Regions from separate parts of the Pseudomonas sp. HLG18 genome, predicted to be linked through region 1. Evidence: predicted binding sites of a transcription regulator. Region 1 holds the regulator's gene; each other region holds the start of a gene.

What was found. Region 1 encodes sigma-54, which starts transcription at its own class of promoters, with help from an activator protein. Its sites were predicted from a motif close to ANTGGCATNNANNTTGCTNT; they were not measured.
Positions count from the first base shown of each region.
Region 2: the regulator sigma-54 is predicted to act here: its motif matches at 1,903-1,922, upstream of glnA (glutamate--ammonia ligase).
Region 3: the regulator sigma-54 is predicted to act here: its motif matches at 2,160-2,179, upstream of glnK (P-II family nitrogen regulator).

Region 1 is NZ_CP195831.1:6,185,610-6,189,778, forward strand. It holds gene rapZ (RNase adapter RapZ) at 1-649, opposite strand, end outside; gene ptsN (PTS IIA-like nitrogen regulatory protein PtsN) at 652-1,116, opposite strand; gene hpf (ribosome hibernation-promoting factor, HPF/YfiA family) at 1,128-1,436, opposite strand; gene ACSPX5_RS28250 (RNA polymerase factor sigma-54) at 1,510-3,003, opposite strand; gene lptB (LPS export ABC transporter ATP-binding protein) at 3,190-3,915, opposite strand; gene lptA (lipopolysaccharide transport periplasmic protein LptA) at 3,915-4,169, opposite strand, start outside.
Region 2 is NZ_CP195831.1:5,538,547-5,542,715, reverse strand. It holds gene typA (translational GTPase TypA) at 1-94, opposite strand, end outside; gene thiI (tRNA uracil 4-sulfurtransferase ThiI) at 234-1,688, opposite strand; gene glnA (glutamate--ammonia ligase) at 2,017-3,423, shown strand; gene ACSPX5_RS25510 (cupin domain-containing protein) at 3,606-4,028, shown strand; gene ACSPX5_RS25505 (DUF4124 domain-containing protein) at 4,054-4,169, shown strand, end outside.
Region 3 is NZ_CP195831.1:4,930,227-4,934,395, forward strand. It holds gene ACSPX5_RS22770 (secondary thiamine-phosphate synthase enzyme YjbQ) at 1-44, opposite strand, end outside; gene ACSPX5_RS22775 (ammonium transporter) at 260-1,597, opposite strand; gene glnK (P-II family nitrogen regulator) at 1,635-1,973, opposite strand; gene ACSPX5_RS22785 (accessory factor UbiK family protein) at 2,372-2,632, shown strand; gene ACSPX5_RS22790 (BRO-N domain-containing protein) at 3,028-3,555, shown strand; partial or broken gene ACSPX5_RS22795 (HigA family addiction module antitoxin) at 3,572-3,821, opposite strand.

The DNA.
Region 1 (4,169 bases):
GCGCCGCCAGGTACTCGGCCACCGGCTCATCGAGCCCGGACTGTGCGCGCAGCTCCGGTTTCCAGTACGGGTTGGGCAGGCAGCGTACATCGAACACCAGATCCGCATCCACCGGCATGCCGCGTTTGAAACCGAACGACTCCACCAGAAATGCCGTGCCCGGTTCAGGCTGGTTCAGCAGCCGCAGCTTGATGGTGTCGCGCAACTGATACAGGTTCAGATTGGTGGTATTGACCTTCAGGTCGGCCAGATCGGCGATGGGGCCCAGCAGGGCGGTTTCATCGTCGATTGCCTCGGCCAGCGAACGGTTGGCGCTGCTCAGCGGGTGACGGCGACGGGTTTCCGAGAAACGCTTGAGCAGGGTTTCTTCGTCGGCGTCCAGGTACAGGACGTCGCACTGGATGTGTCGACTGCGAACTTCTTCAAGCAACTCCGGGAAGCGCGAGAGGTGGCTTGGCAGGTTGCGTGCATCGATCGATACCGCGACCAGTGGTTGAGACAGTTCAGTATGAATCAGCGCGCGCTCCGCCAGCTCCGGCAACAGGCCGGCCGGCAGATTGTCGATGCAGTAGTAACCGTTGTCCTCAAGGACATCCAGTGCGGTGCTTTTGCCCGAGCCGGAACGGCCACTGACGATGATCAAGCGCATGTTTAGTGCCCGTTTTGCTCGTCCAGGACAACCTGATACAAGGCTTCGTTAGTCGTGGCGCGACGCAGTTTCTCGCGCACTTCCTTGCGGTCGAGCATGCTGGCGATCTGGCGCAGCAGCTCCAGGTGCGCATCGGTGGCAGCTTCCGGGACCAGCAACACGAACAGCAGGTCGACCGGTGCGCCATCGATGGCATCGAAATCTATTGGGGCTTCCAGGTGCATCAGGGCACTGATGGGCGATTCACAGCCCTTGAGGCGACAGTGGGGAATGGCGATGCCGTTGCCAAAACCCGTCGAGCCGAGTTTTTCACGGGCAATCAGCGCCTCGAAGACATCTTGCATCTCCAGATCCGGGACTTCCCGGGCGATCAGGTTGGCAATTTGTTCGAGGGCTTTCTTTTTACTGCCGCCCGGCACGTTCACCAGGGAACGGCCGGGGGTCAGGATGCTTTCAAGTCGGATCATGGGGGTGGGGGTTATCGACCGGTAGCGCCCTGGAGCAGGCTCTGGGTCTTTTCCTTATGCTTTTTGAGTTGTTTATCAAGCTTGTCGGTCAGCGCGTCGATCGCTGCGTACATATCGGTATGTTCCGCGTTTGCGACGACCTCGTTGCCGGGAATATGCAGCGTGGCTTCGATTTTCTGCTTCAGCTTTTCGACGCACATCGTGACTTGCACGTTGGTGATCTTGTCGAAATGTCCCTCAAGCCTCTTGAGCTTTTGCTCAACGTACTCACGGAGAGGTTGGGTAACTTCCAGTTGGTGTCCACTGATGTTGACTTGCATACAGCTTCTCCTTCGTTGCCAGTGCATAAAGCGGCAGGCCGAAGAGCCTGCCACTGGAACGCTGTAACGTGGCTTACATCAACCGCTTGCGTTCGCTCGAAGGCGCGATTCCCAGGGATTCGCGGTACTTGGCGACGGTGCGGCGAGCCACCTGAATGCCTTGTGCCTCCAGTAAACCAGCGATCTTGCTGTCACTCAACGGCTTTTTCTGATTTTCCGCGGCGACCAGTTTCTTGATGATCGCGCGGATCGCCGTGGACGAGCATTCGCCGCCTTCGGAGGTGCTGACATGGCTGGAGAAAAAGTATTTCAGTTCATATATGCCCCGCGGGGTATGCATGAATTTTTGCGTGGTCACCCGGGAAATCGTCGACTCGTGCATACCCACCGCTTCAGCGATGTCGTGCAGCACCAGTGGCTTCATGGCTTCGTCGCCGTACTCCAGGAATCCGCGCTGATGTTCGACGATCTGAGTGGCTACCTTCATCAGGGTTTCGTTGCGACTCTGCAGACTCTTGATGAACCAGCGGGCTTCCTGCAACTGATTGCGCATGAAGGTATTGTCGGCGCTGGTGTCGGCGCGGCGCACGAAACCGGCGTATTGGGCGTTGACCCGCAGGCGTGGCACGGATTCCTGGTTCAGCTCGACGAGCCAGCGCTCGTTGTCCTTGCGCACGATCACGTCGGGTACCACGTATTCGGCTTCGGTGGACTCGATTTGCGAGCCGGGGCGCGGGTTGAGGCTCTGGACCAGTTCGATGACCTGGCGCAGTTCATCTTCCTTGAGCTTCATGCGCCGCATCAACTGGCTGTAGTCGCGGCTGCCGAGCAGGTCGATGTAATCGGTGACCAGACGCTTGGCTTCCGCCAGCCAGGGGGTCTTGGTCGATAGCTGGCGCAATTGCAGCAGCAGGCATTCACTCAGGTTGCGGGCGCCGATGCCGGCGGGTTCAAACTGCTGGATGCGATGCAGGACGGCTTCGATCTCGTCCAGCTCGATGTCGAGTTCCGGATCAAATGCGTCGAGGATTTCTTCGAGGGTTTCGTCGAGGTAGCCCTGATTATTGATGCAGTCGATCAGGGTGACAGCGATCAGGCGGTCGGTGTCGGACATCGGCGCCAGGTTCAGTTGCCACAGCAAGTGGCTTTGCAGGCTTTCACCGGCAGAGGTGCGGGTGGTGAAATCCCACTCGTCGTCATCGCTGCTGGGCAGGCTGCTGGCGCTGGTCTGGTAGACATCTTCCCAGGCGGTGTCCACAGGGAGTTCGTTGGGGATGCGCTCGTTCCATTCGCCGTCCTCGAGATTGTCGACCGTCGGCGCGGTTTCCTGATAGGAAGGTTCCTGGATCTCGGTGTTGGGTTTCTGTTCGGCGTTGTCGGCCAGCGGGTCGGAATTGTCGAAGTCGTCGCCGTCTTCCTGGCGTTCGAGCATCGGGTTGGATTCCAGCGCCTCCTGGATTTCCTGTTGCAGATCCAGGGTCGACAATTGGAGCAGGCGGATGGCCTGTTGCAGCTGCGGTGTCATCGTCAGCTGCTGGCCCATTCTCAAGACTAGCGATGGTTTCATGGCAGGGGCTTAACACCTTATTCGCCGGCGCTATGCGCCATCCACTACAGGGCGCCGGAGCGCCAAACTTAAGCAAATTATATGCCTGAAACTGTCGTGTTTGCCTAGAGCGCTGTAACAATAAAAGCCTATAAAAATGCGCTTCAACGTTACAGCACCCGGACGGCCGCTCGAATACCGTCGCGCTTACAGGCGGAACTCGTGACCCAGGTACACTTCCTTCACCAGATCGTTGGCGAGGATGGTCGCGGAGTCGCCTTCGGCAATCAGTTGGCCGTCGTTGACGATGTAGGCTGTTTCGCAAATATCCAGCGTCTCGCGGACGTTGTGGTCGGTGATCAGCACACCGATGCCCTTGGCCTTGAGGTGGTGGATGATCTGCTTGATGTCGCCCACGGAGATCGGGTCGACACCGGCGAATGGTTCGTCGAGCAGAATGAACTTCGGTGCCGTAGCCAGTGCGCGAGCGATCTCCACGCGGCGGCGCTCACCACCGGACAGGCTCATGCCGAGGTTGTCGCGAATGTGGCTGATGTGGAATTCCTGCAGCAGGCTTTCCAGCTCCTTGCGACGACCGGCCTTGTCGAGCTCCTGACGGGTCTCGAGGATGGCCATGATGTTGTCGGCGACCGACAGTTTGCGAAAGATCGACGCTTCCTGCGGCAGATAACCGATACCGGCTTTCGCGCGACCGTGCATGGGCTGGTGACTGACGTCCAGGTCGTCGATCAGTACGCGACCCTGATCGGCCTGAACCAGGCCGACGATCATGTAGAAGCACGTGGTCTTGCCGGCGCCGTTCGGGCCGAGCAGACCGACGATCTGACCGCTGTCAATCGACAGGCTGACGTCGCGCACGACCTGGCGGCTTTTATAGGCCTTGGCCAGGTGCTGAGCTTTCAGAGTTGCCATTACTGGGTTTTCTCGTCGGTTTTCTTCTTCGGCTGGATCACCATGTCGATGCGCGGACGCGCTTCGGTGACCTTGCTGCCAGTGGCTCGACCGGCGCTGGCCAGTTTTTTCACCGTGTCATAGACGATTTTCTCGCCCTGAGTGGTGTTGTTGTCCTTGTCGACGACTTTTGCCTTGTCGATCAGCACGACGCGGTTCTGCGCAGCGTGGTACTGAATCGTCACGCCCCAGCCCTGGACGGGTTTGGCATCACC
Region 2 (4,169 bases), 650 kb from region 1:
GGGTGCCGGATTGACGCAGGAGTTTGTCTACCAGGGTGGTCTTACCATGGTCAACGTGGGCAATGATGGCGATGTTGCGTAGATTTTCGATCACTTGTGTATCTCGATCAGAGGATTCGGTTTGCTGACAAGTCTTGGCAGCGATTAGCAGTAGTGTCCGGCATGGCCGTTACAGCTTGACGGCGGTGTCGGGGGGCCGGTGACGCAGGCCACAGGCAAACAGCCCCGGGCACTTAGCTCGGTCGATAAACGCGCACATTGGCATGCCCCTCACTGAGCAAATGGTGAGCATGCAGGCGACTCATCACGCCTTTGTCGCAATACAGCAGGTACTGGCGAGTAGGGTCCAGTTCCTTGAAACGTGCGTTCACTGCATAGAACGGCATCGTCTGTACTTCTATGCCTTCGAGCTCCAGCGGCTCATCCTCGGCGGCATCCGGGTGACGGATGTCGATGACGATCTGGCCGGCCAGTGCCTCGCTGACTTCTTCGATTTGCAAATCCTGGCCCAATTCGTCGATCACCCGATCAATCGGCACCAGTCTGGCGTTTGCGAGCGCACGCTCGAGCACCGCCATGTCGAATTCCTGCTCTTCGTGCTCAACGCGACCACGCTTGGCGGCTGTCTTCGGATTGACCGAAATGACCCCGCAGTACTCCGGCATGTGCCGGGCGAAATCGGCGGTGCCGATCTCGTTGGCCGTGTCGATGATGTCTTGCTTGTGGGCGACGATCAGTGGACGCAGGACCAGCTTATCGGTCACGCAGTCGATCACGGACAGGTTCGGCAGCGTCTGGCTCGACACCTGGGAGATCGCCTCGCCGGTGACCAGCGCATCAATATGCAGGCGCTCGGCGATGGCCGAGGAGGCGCGCAACATCATACGCTTCAATACGACGCCCATATGACTGTTATCGACCTTGCCGAGAATTTCGCCCAGCACTTCTTCGAACGGAACACTGACAAATAGCACGCGTTGCGAGCTGCCGTACTTCTTCCAGATGAAATGCGCGACTTCCATTACGCCCAATTCGTGGGCACGACCGCCCAGATTGAAGAAGCAGAAGTGCGCCATCAGACCGCGACGCATGATCTGGTAGGCCGCAACCGTCGAGTCGAAGCCGCCGGACATCAATACCAGCGTCTGCTCCAGCGCACCGAGCGGGTAGCCGCCGATGCCATTGTGCTGGCTGTGGATGACAAACAACCGTTTGTCGCGAACTTCGATGCGGACTTCGATTTCCGGCGCTTTCAGGTCGATACCGGCGGCACCGCACTCACGGCGCAGCTTGCTGCCGACGTATTTTTCGACGTCCATCGAGCTGAAGGCATGCTTGCCCGCACGCTTGCAGCGCACCGAGAAAATCTTCCCGGCCAGTGCATCGCCATAGTGCTGTTTGCACTTCTCGGTGATGTCGTCGAAGTCACCCAGCGGGTACTCGTCGATCTGCAGAAAGTGCGCGATGCCCGGCATGCAGGTCAGGCGTTCGCCCATCTCTTTCAGGGCCTTGGGATCGGTCACGCGGGTTTCCAGCTCGAGATTGTCCCACACACCGTTCACCACCACGGCCGGGTCCAGATCGCGGAGCACGGTGCGGATGTTCTTGGCCAGCTGGCGGATGAATTTCGTCCGGACAGGTCGGCTTTTGATGGTGATCTCGGGGAAGACTTTTACGATTAGTTTCATGAAAACAGCGCGCGCTGGGCCAGCCGAAAAAGGGGGGCGCGGATTATAGCGGAAATTGCTCAAGGTTTAACCAGTTAATGTGCAGAAGGTTTTGCATGCACCAAAACGGGTCATTTTCGACTTATAGCGCTACATTAGAGGGCGAGATTTTCTCTCTTTCTGCGCTTTGCACCTTTATAAGCGTGAATTTGGGGCAAAAAACCCATGCTGGGGCACTGGCATGCAATTTGCTCCCTTGTGAGGCAGGTTGCCTTGGCAGAGTATTCGCGCCGGCATCACCAACATTTAAGGGCATCCACTACCAGCCCTAAGCCACCCGGAGGACACTATGTCGAAGTCGGTTCAACTCATCAAAGATCATGACGTCAAGTGGATTGATCTGCGCTTCACGGACACCAAAGGCACTCAGCACCACGTGACCATGCCGGCTCGCGATGCGCTGGAAGACGACTTCTTCGAAGTTGGCAAGATGTTCGACGGTTCCTCCATCGCTGGCTGGAAAGGCATCGAAGCCTCCGACATGATCCTGCTGCCGGACGACGAAACTGCCGTTCTGGACCCGTTCACCGAAGAGCCGACCCTGATCCTGGTTTGCGACATCATCGAACCTTCGACCATGCAAGGTTACGATCGCGACCCGCGCGCCATTGCCCACCGCGCCGAGGAATACCTGAAGACCACCGGTATCGGTGACACCGTATTCGCCGGTCCAGAGCCTGAGTTCTTCATCTTCGACGAAGTGAAGTTCAAGTCCGACATCTCCGGCTCGATGTTCAAGATCTACTCCGAGCAAGGCTCGTGGATGTCCGACCAGGACGTGGAAGGCGGCAACAAGGGCCACCGTCCAGGTATCAAGGGCGGCTACTTCCCGGTTCCGCCGTTCGACCACGACCACGAAATCCGTACCGCCATGTGCAACGCACTGGAAGAGATGGGTCAGACCGTTGAAGTTCACCACCACGAAGTGGCGACTGCCGGTCAGAACGAAATTGGTGTCAAGTTCAACACCCTGGTGAAGAAAGCTGACGAAGTTCAGACTCTGAAATACGTTGTACACAACGTTGCTGACGCTTACGGCCGCACCGCGACCTTCATGCCGAAGCCACTGTACGGCGACAACGGCTCGGGCATGCACGTCCACATGTCCATCGCCAAAGACGGCAAGAACACCTTCGCTGGCGAAGGCTATGCCGGCCTGTCCGAAACCGCCCTGTACTTCATCGGCGGTATCATCAAGCACGGTAAGGCCCTGAACGGCTTCACCAACCCGGCCACCAACTCCTACAAGCGTCTGGTGCCAGGTTTCGAAGCTCCGGTGATGCTGGCCTACTCGGCTCGCAACCGTTCCGCCTCGATCCGTATTCCTTACGTCAACAGCCCACGCGGCCGTCGTATCGAAGCACGTTTCCCGGATCCGGCTGCCAACCCGTACCTGGCTTTCGCAGCACTGCTGATGGCCGGTCTGGACGGTATCCAGAACAAGATCCACCCAGGCGATGCTGCTGACAAAAACCTGTACGACCTGCCGCCTGAAGAGGCGAAAGAGATCCCGCAAGTTTGCGGCAGCCTGAAAGAAGCCCTGGAAGAGCTGGACAAGGGCCGTGCGTTCCTGACCAAGGGCGGCGTATTCTCCGACGACTTCATCGATGCCTACATCGCGCTGAAATCCGAAGAAGAAATCAAGGTCCGCACCTTCGTACACCCACTGGAATATGAGCTGTACTACAGCTGCTGATCCGGTAGCGCTGCGCTACGCGGCGTGACAAAAGAGAGGCCTCCTTCGGGAGGCCTTTTTTTTGAGGTTATTTCCGACAACATCAATCCAGAAATCCGAAAGCAACTGACACATCGTCCGGCATCAATCCCTTTGAGCGGCCCGTAGCCTTTCCTCCTTACGGCCACTTGAGGAATACAACGATGAAGCAATGTCTTTTCCAGATTCTGCTTGCCACTCTGGCAACTCTGACCCTGCAAGGCTGTGCCTCACCACAGGAATCCAGACAGATAGAGCGCAATCTGTTGCTCGAAAGCACCACGTCGTGGGATGGGACCTCCTATTCAAACTACCCCGACGCCAAACCCGAACTGTCGGTGCTCCGGCTCAGTATTCCTGCCAACACACAGCTCCAGTGGCACACTCACCCTATTCCCAACGCTGCCTACATTCTCTCCGGCGAACTGACTATCGAAAGCAGGGACGATGGCCGCAGCAAACGTTTTAAACAGGGAGAAGCCGTCGCTGAAATGGTGAACCGCAGTCATCGCGGGATCACTGGAGACAAACCTGTGGAGCTGGTTGTGTTCTATGCTGGCGGCGAGGGTATTCCATTGTCGGAGTGATATCCGCTACTCACAGGACGTCCGAATGCGGCCATTGCTGCCAATTCTGTTGCTGGCTTGCGCGTACGACGCGTCAGCGCAGATCTACAAATACACCGACGCCAACGGCAACACGGTGTACAGCGATCACTCGCCGGACGG
Region 3 (4,169 bases), 1.3 Mb from region 1:
CCCTGGGGCCGTGCCCGCAGGGTTATCAGAGTCTGTTGCCACATACAGTTCTCCGCACGTTCGGGGCGCATTCTAGCGCGCTCTGGAAAAAAACAAAGGCCCTAATATTCCTTCAATGATGTAAGCCTTTGGCCGCAGAAAAACACTCGTCGTAAACACGACCAAAGCAGTACGAAAAATCCTTTCAGCTGTATCAGGGAAGACAAATTCCAGACAAAAAAATACCCGGCGAGCCGGGCAAGTTTTTTGCGGCGCGTGCTTACAGGTTGTAGCCGCGCTCGTTGTGTTGTGCCAGATCCAGGCCGACCGATTCTTCTTCCTCGGTCACGCGCAGACCCATCACGGCATCCAGCACCTTGAGGATGATGAAGGTGACGATGGCGGTGTAGATCACGGTGAAGCCGACGCCTTTGCACTGAATCCACACTTGTGCGGCGATGTCGGTGACGGTGCCGAAGCCACCCAGCGACGGTGCGGCGAACACACCGGTCAGGATCGCGCCGAGGATACCGCCGATACCGTGCACGCCGAAGGCGTCCAGGGAGTCGTCATAACCGAGTTTGCGTTTCAGGGTGGTGGCGCAGAAGAAGCACACCACGCCTGCCGCCAGACCGATCACCAGTGCGCCCATCGGGCCCACGGTACCAGCGGCCGGAGTGATCGCGACCAGACCGGCAACGACGCCGGATGCGATACCCAGTGCGCTTGGTTTGCCGTGAGTGATCCACTCGGCGAACATCCAGCCCAGTGCGGCAGCGGCGGTCGCGATCTGAGTCACCAGCATCGCCATGCCGGCGGTGCCGTTGGCGGCCGCAGCGGAACCGGCGTTGAAGCCGAACCAGCCAACCCACAGCATCGCCGCGCCCATCAGGGTGTAACCCAGATTGTGTGGCGCCATCGGAGTGGTCGGGAAGCCTTTGCGCTTACCCAATACCAGGCAGGCAATCAGACCGGCCACACCGGCGTTGATGTGCACCACGGTGCCGCCGGCGAAGTCGAGTACGCCCCAGTCCCACATCAGGCCGCCGTTGCCGGACCAGACCATGTGCGCGATCGGTGCATAGACCAGGGTGAACCAGATGCCCATGAAGATCAGCATCGCGGAGAACTTCATCCGCTCGGCGAACGCACCGACGATCAGCGCCGGGGTGATGATCGCGAAGGTCATCTGGAAGGTGATGAACACCGCCTCAGGGAACAACGCCGCAGGGCCGGTCAGGCTCGAAGGTGTGACACCGGCGAGGAACGCCTTGCCCATGCCGCCGAAGAACGAGTTGAAGTTGACGACGCCCTGCTCCATGCCGGTGGTGTCGAACGCAATGCTGTAGCCATAAATGACCCACAGGATGCTGATCAGACCGGTAATGGCGAAGCACTGCATCATCACGGAAAGAATGTTTTTCGACCGAACCATGCCGCCGTAGAACAGCGCGAGGCCGGGAATGGTCATGAACAGCACGAGGGCTGTGGAGGTGAGCATCCAGGCGGTGTCGCCGGAGTTCAGGACTGGAGCTGCCACTTCGTCTGCCGCCATGGCCAGGCCGGGCATTACGATAGACAACAGGGCTCCTAGCCCTGCGAATTTACGCAGAGTCATATTGTTTTCTCCTGGGGCGTTGGGTTTGTGGCGGCGTTTAGATTGCGTCGGTATCGGTTTCGCCGGTACGGATGCGGATCGCCTGTTCCAGATTGACCACGAAGATCTTGCCGTCACCGATCTTGCCGGTGTTGGCAGCCTTGGTTATCGCCTCGATAACCCGATCCAGATCCTTGTCGTCGATGGCAACGTCGATTTTCACCTTGGGCAGAAAATCGACCACATACTCCGCGCCGCGATACAGCTCGGTGTGACCCTTCTGCCGACCGAAGCCTTTGACTTCAGTAACGGTAATGCCCTGCACGCCGATTTCGGACAGCGACTCGCGCACGTCGTCCAACTTGAACGGCTTGATGATGGCAGTGACTAGCTTCATGAAACTCTCTCCCGAATTGGTGGACTTGCCCCAGGAAAACAAACCCGACTCAAGTCTAAGCGCAGTGCCTGGCTTTGTAACGCTTCGTTGTCGACGCCAGCTAACCGCTCCAGACGAAACTCCCCGCTCCGTCTGCCGCACTGCATTCGTCACAGCGACTGCATCAGTGCATGGGTCGAAGGTGACTAAGCAGAAAGCTTGCCATCTCGCCAAAAACCACTGATTTCAATCCCTTGGCCGCTGTCGCAGATGCCATCACCCAAATGGCACGCGGGATACGCACAACAACGGTGCGCGGCCGTGCATCCCATTGCGCGAAAAGCGTGCATCCATGCCTGCGCCAATGACTATAGACACTGCGTGATACACTGCCGGCCATTGTTTCCAGGACATATCCCATGCTCGCGCCCAAAGACTTCCTCGACGCCCTGAGCGGCACCGCCTCCCGCCTGTTCAGCGGCGACACGCCCTTGCCAAAAGCCGAAATCGAAAGCCAGTTCAAGATGCTGCTGCAAAGTGCCTTCAGCAAACTGGACCTGGTGAGCCGCGAAGAGTTTGACAGTCAGATGGTGGTGCTGGCGCGCACTCGCGCCCGGCTCGAGAGCCTTGAGGCGAAGGTGGCGGAAATGGAGGCGAAGCTGACGCCGCCGGCTGAGTAACACCTCGTTTCTTTGTGAATGCCGCCCCTTGTGGGAGCGGGCTTGCTCGCGAATGAAGGTCGGAACGACCTTCCCGCCATTCAGGATTCGCTATCAACTCTCGGCAGAATCCTACAGCTTGCAACCCCGCCGTCCGATTGCGTCGTGAAGCCCTGATTCCTAAGCTCACCCAATGCTGAATGTTCAGCACTGGGTTTGGCGACCCGGAAGGCTTAAGGCGCATGACAAACATGATGGCGGCTATGTTTACCGCCACATCGAGTCATGGCGGTTGTGCGTGGGAGACCTTCGGGTCTGCCGGGTTCCTTTTGCTCCGGTTCGCCAACCTGCGTACGACTGCCACCCAATTGTTTGGCGACAATTGAGGGCAGCCCTAAAGCAAAAGGAGCTGTTCAATGAATAACGAAGAGACGTATCTCACTCCTCAGGTTTTCACCCGCCACAAACTCCCCCTCCACGCCCTGCTCATCCAGAACCAACCCTGGTTCTCCGCCCGCGACCTGGGCCGTCTGCTGCACATTTACCTCAACGAACGCATGCTGCGAAAACTCGACCCCGACCAATACCAAACCCGCAAAACCCTGATCCACAACCAGATCGAAAACACCCTCCTGATCAGCGAATCCGGCATCTACGCCCTCCTCGTCTATCACTACTGCCCCGAATACCGTGCCCTGCGCGAATGGCTCACCCATCAGGTCATCCCCACCCTGCGCGACGCCCAGCACCCCACCACAAGCGAACGCCCACAGCTAAGCCTTCTGAATTGGCCCGAGATGTCGTTGAGTTTGCTGCACTGGAATAACCAGCCGTGGATTCGGTTGCAGGATGTGCCGTTGATGGTGGTAGAACGGGAAAAGCTAAAGCGCCCAGAACCGGGCACTTGGTGGAAGAGGGCTTCGCGGATGCTGCAATCGCTATAGGCCCGCATCCCGGATGCTGGGCCCTGCGTAAATCGCAAGTCGACTGAAGACTCATCCAGAACTCAGGCGGGGTGTTGAGGTGGATGGCCAGCCTGATTGCCAGATCGGCGCAGATCCTGGAGCTGGCATTTCACAAGCTTCTCGATCTCGATTTCAGGCCAGTTCGTGGGCATGGCCAAGTCCATGACAGGCATGCCCAACGGCTCCATGAACTCCTTATTCAGAACCTCGCCGGGATGAATCGAGCGCATACCATTGCGGTTCATTTTTCGCCTCCAGAGGCTGCATTGAGTGGTCAAACTGGAGCATCCGATTTTGCAATACAAGACCGTCGAGTCGCTTTCACTAGCGTCCTACAACTATTAGGGCATGCCCCTACAAAAATCGGCGTCTACGCCTGGTTATGCAGTCCTTACACCTGTCATTACATTGGCAAACGAAAATTCACCCATCAGGATGGAGGTCTCTGTGAAGGATAAAAAGAGGAAGACAAAGCTACTTCTGATTGTTGAACTACACCTTGAAGCACTCCGACTGGCTGGAAATATGTCAGCCAATCAACGGAGGTTTATTGAAGTCGCCCTTACGTGCGGACCTGAGCTTGAGCCAAGCGG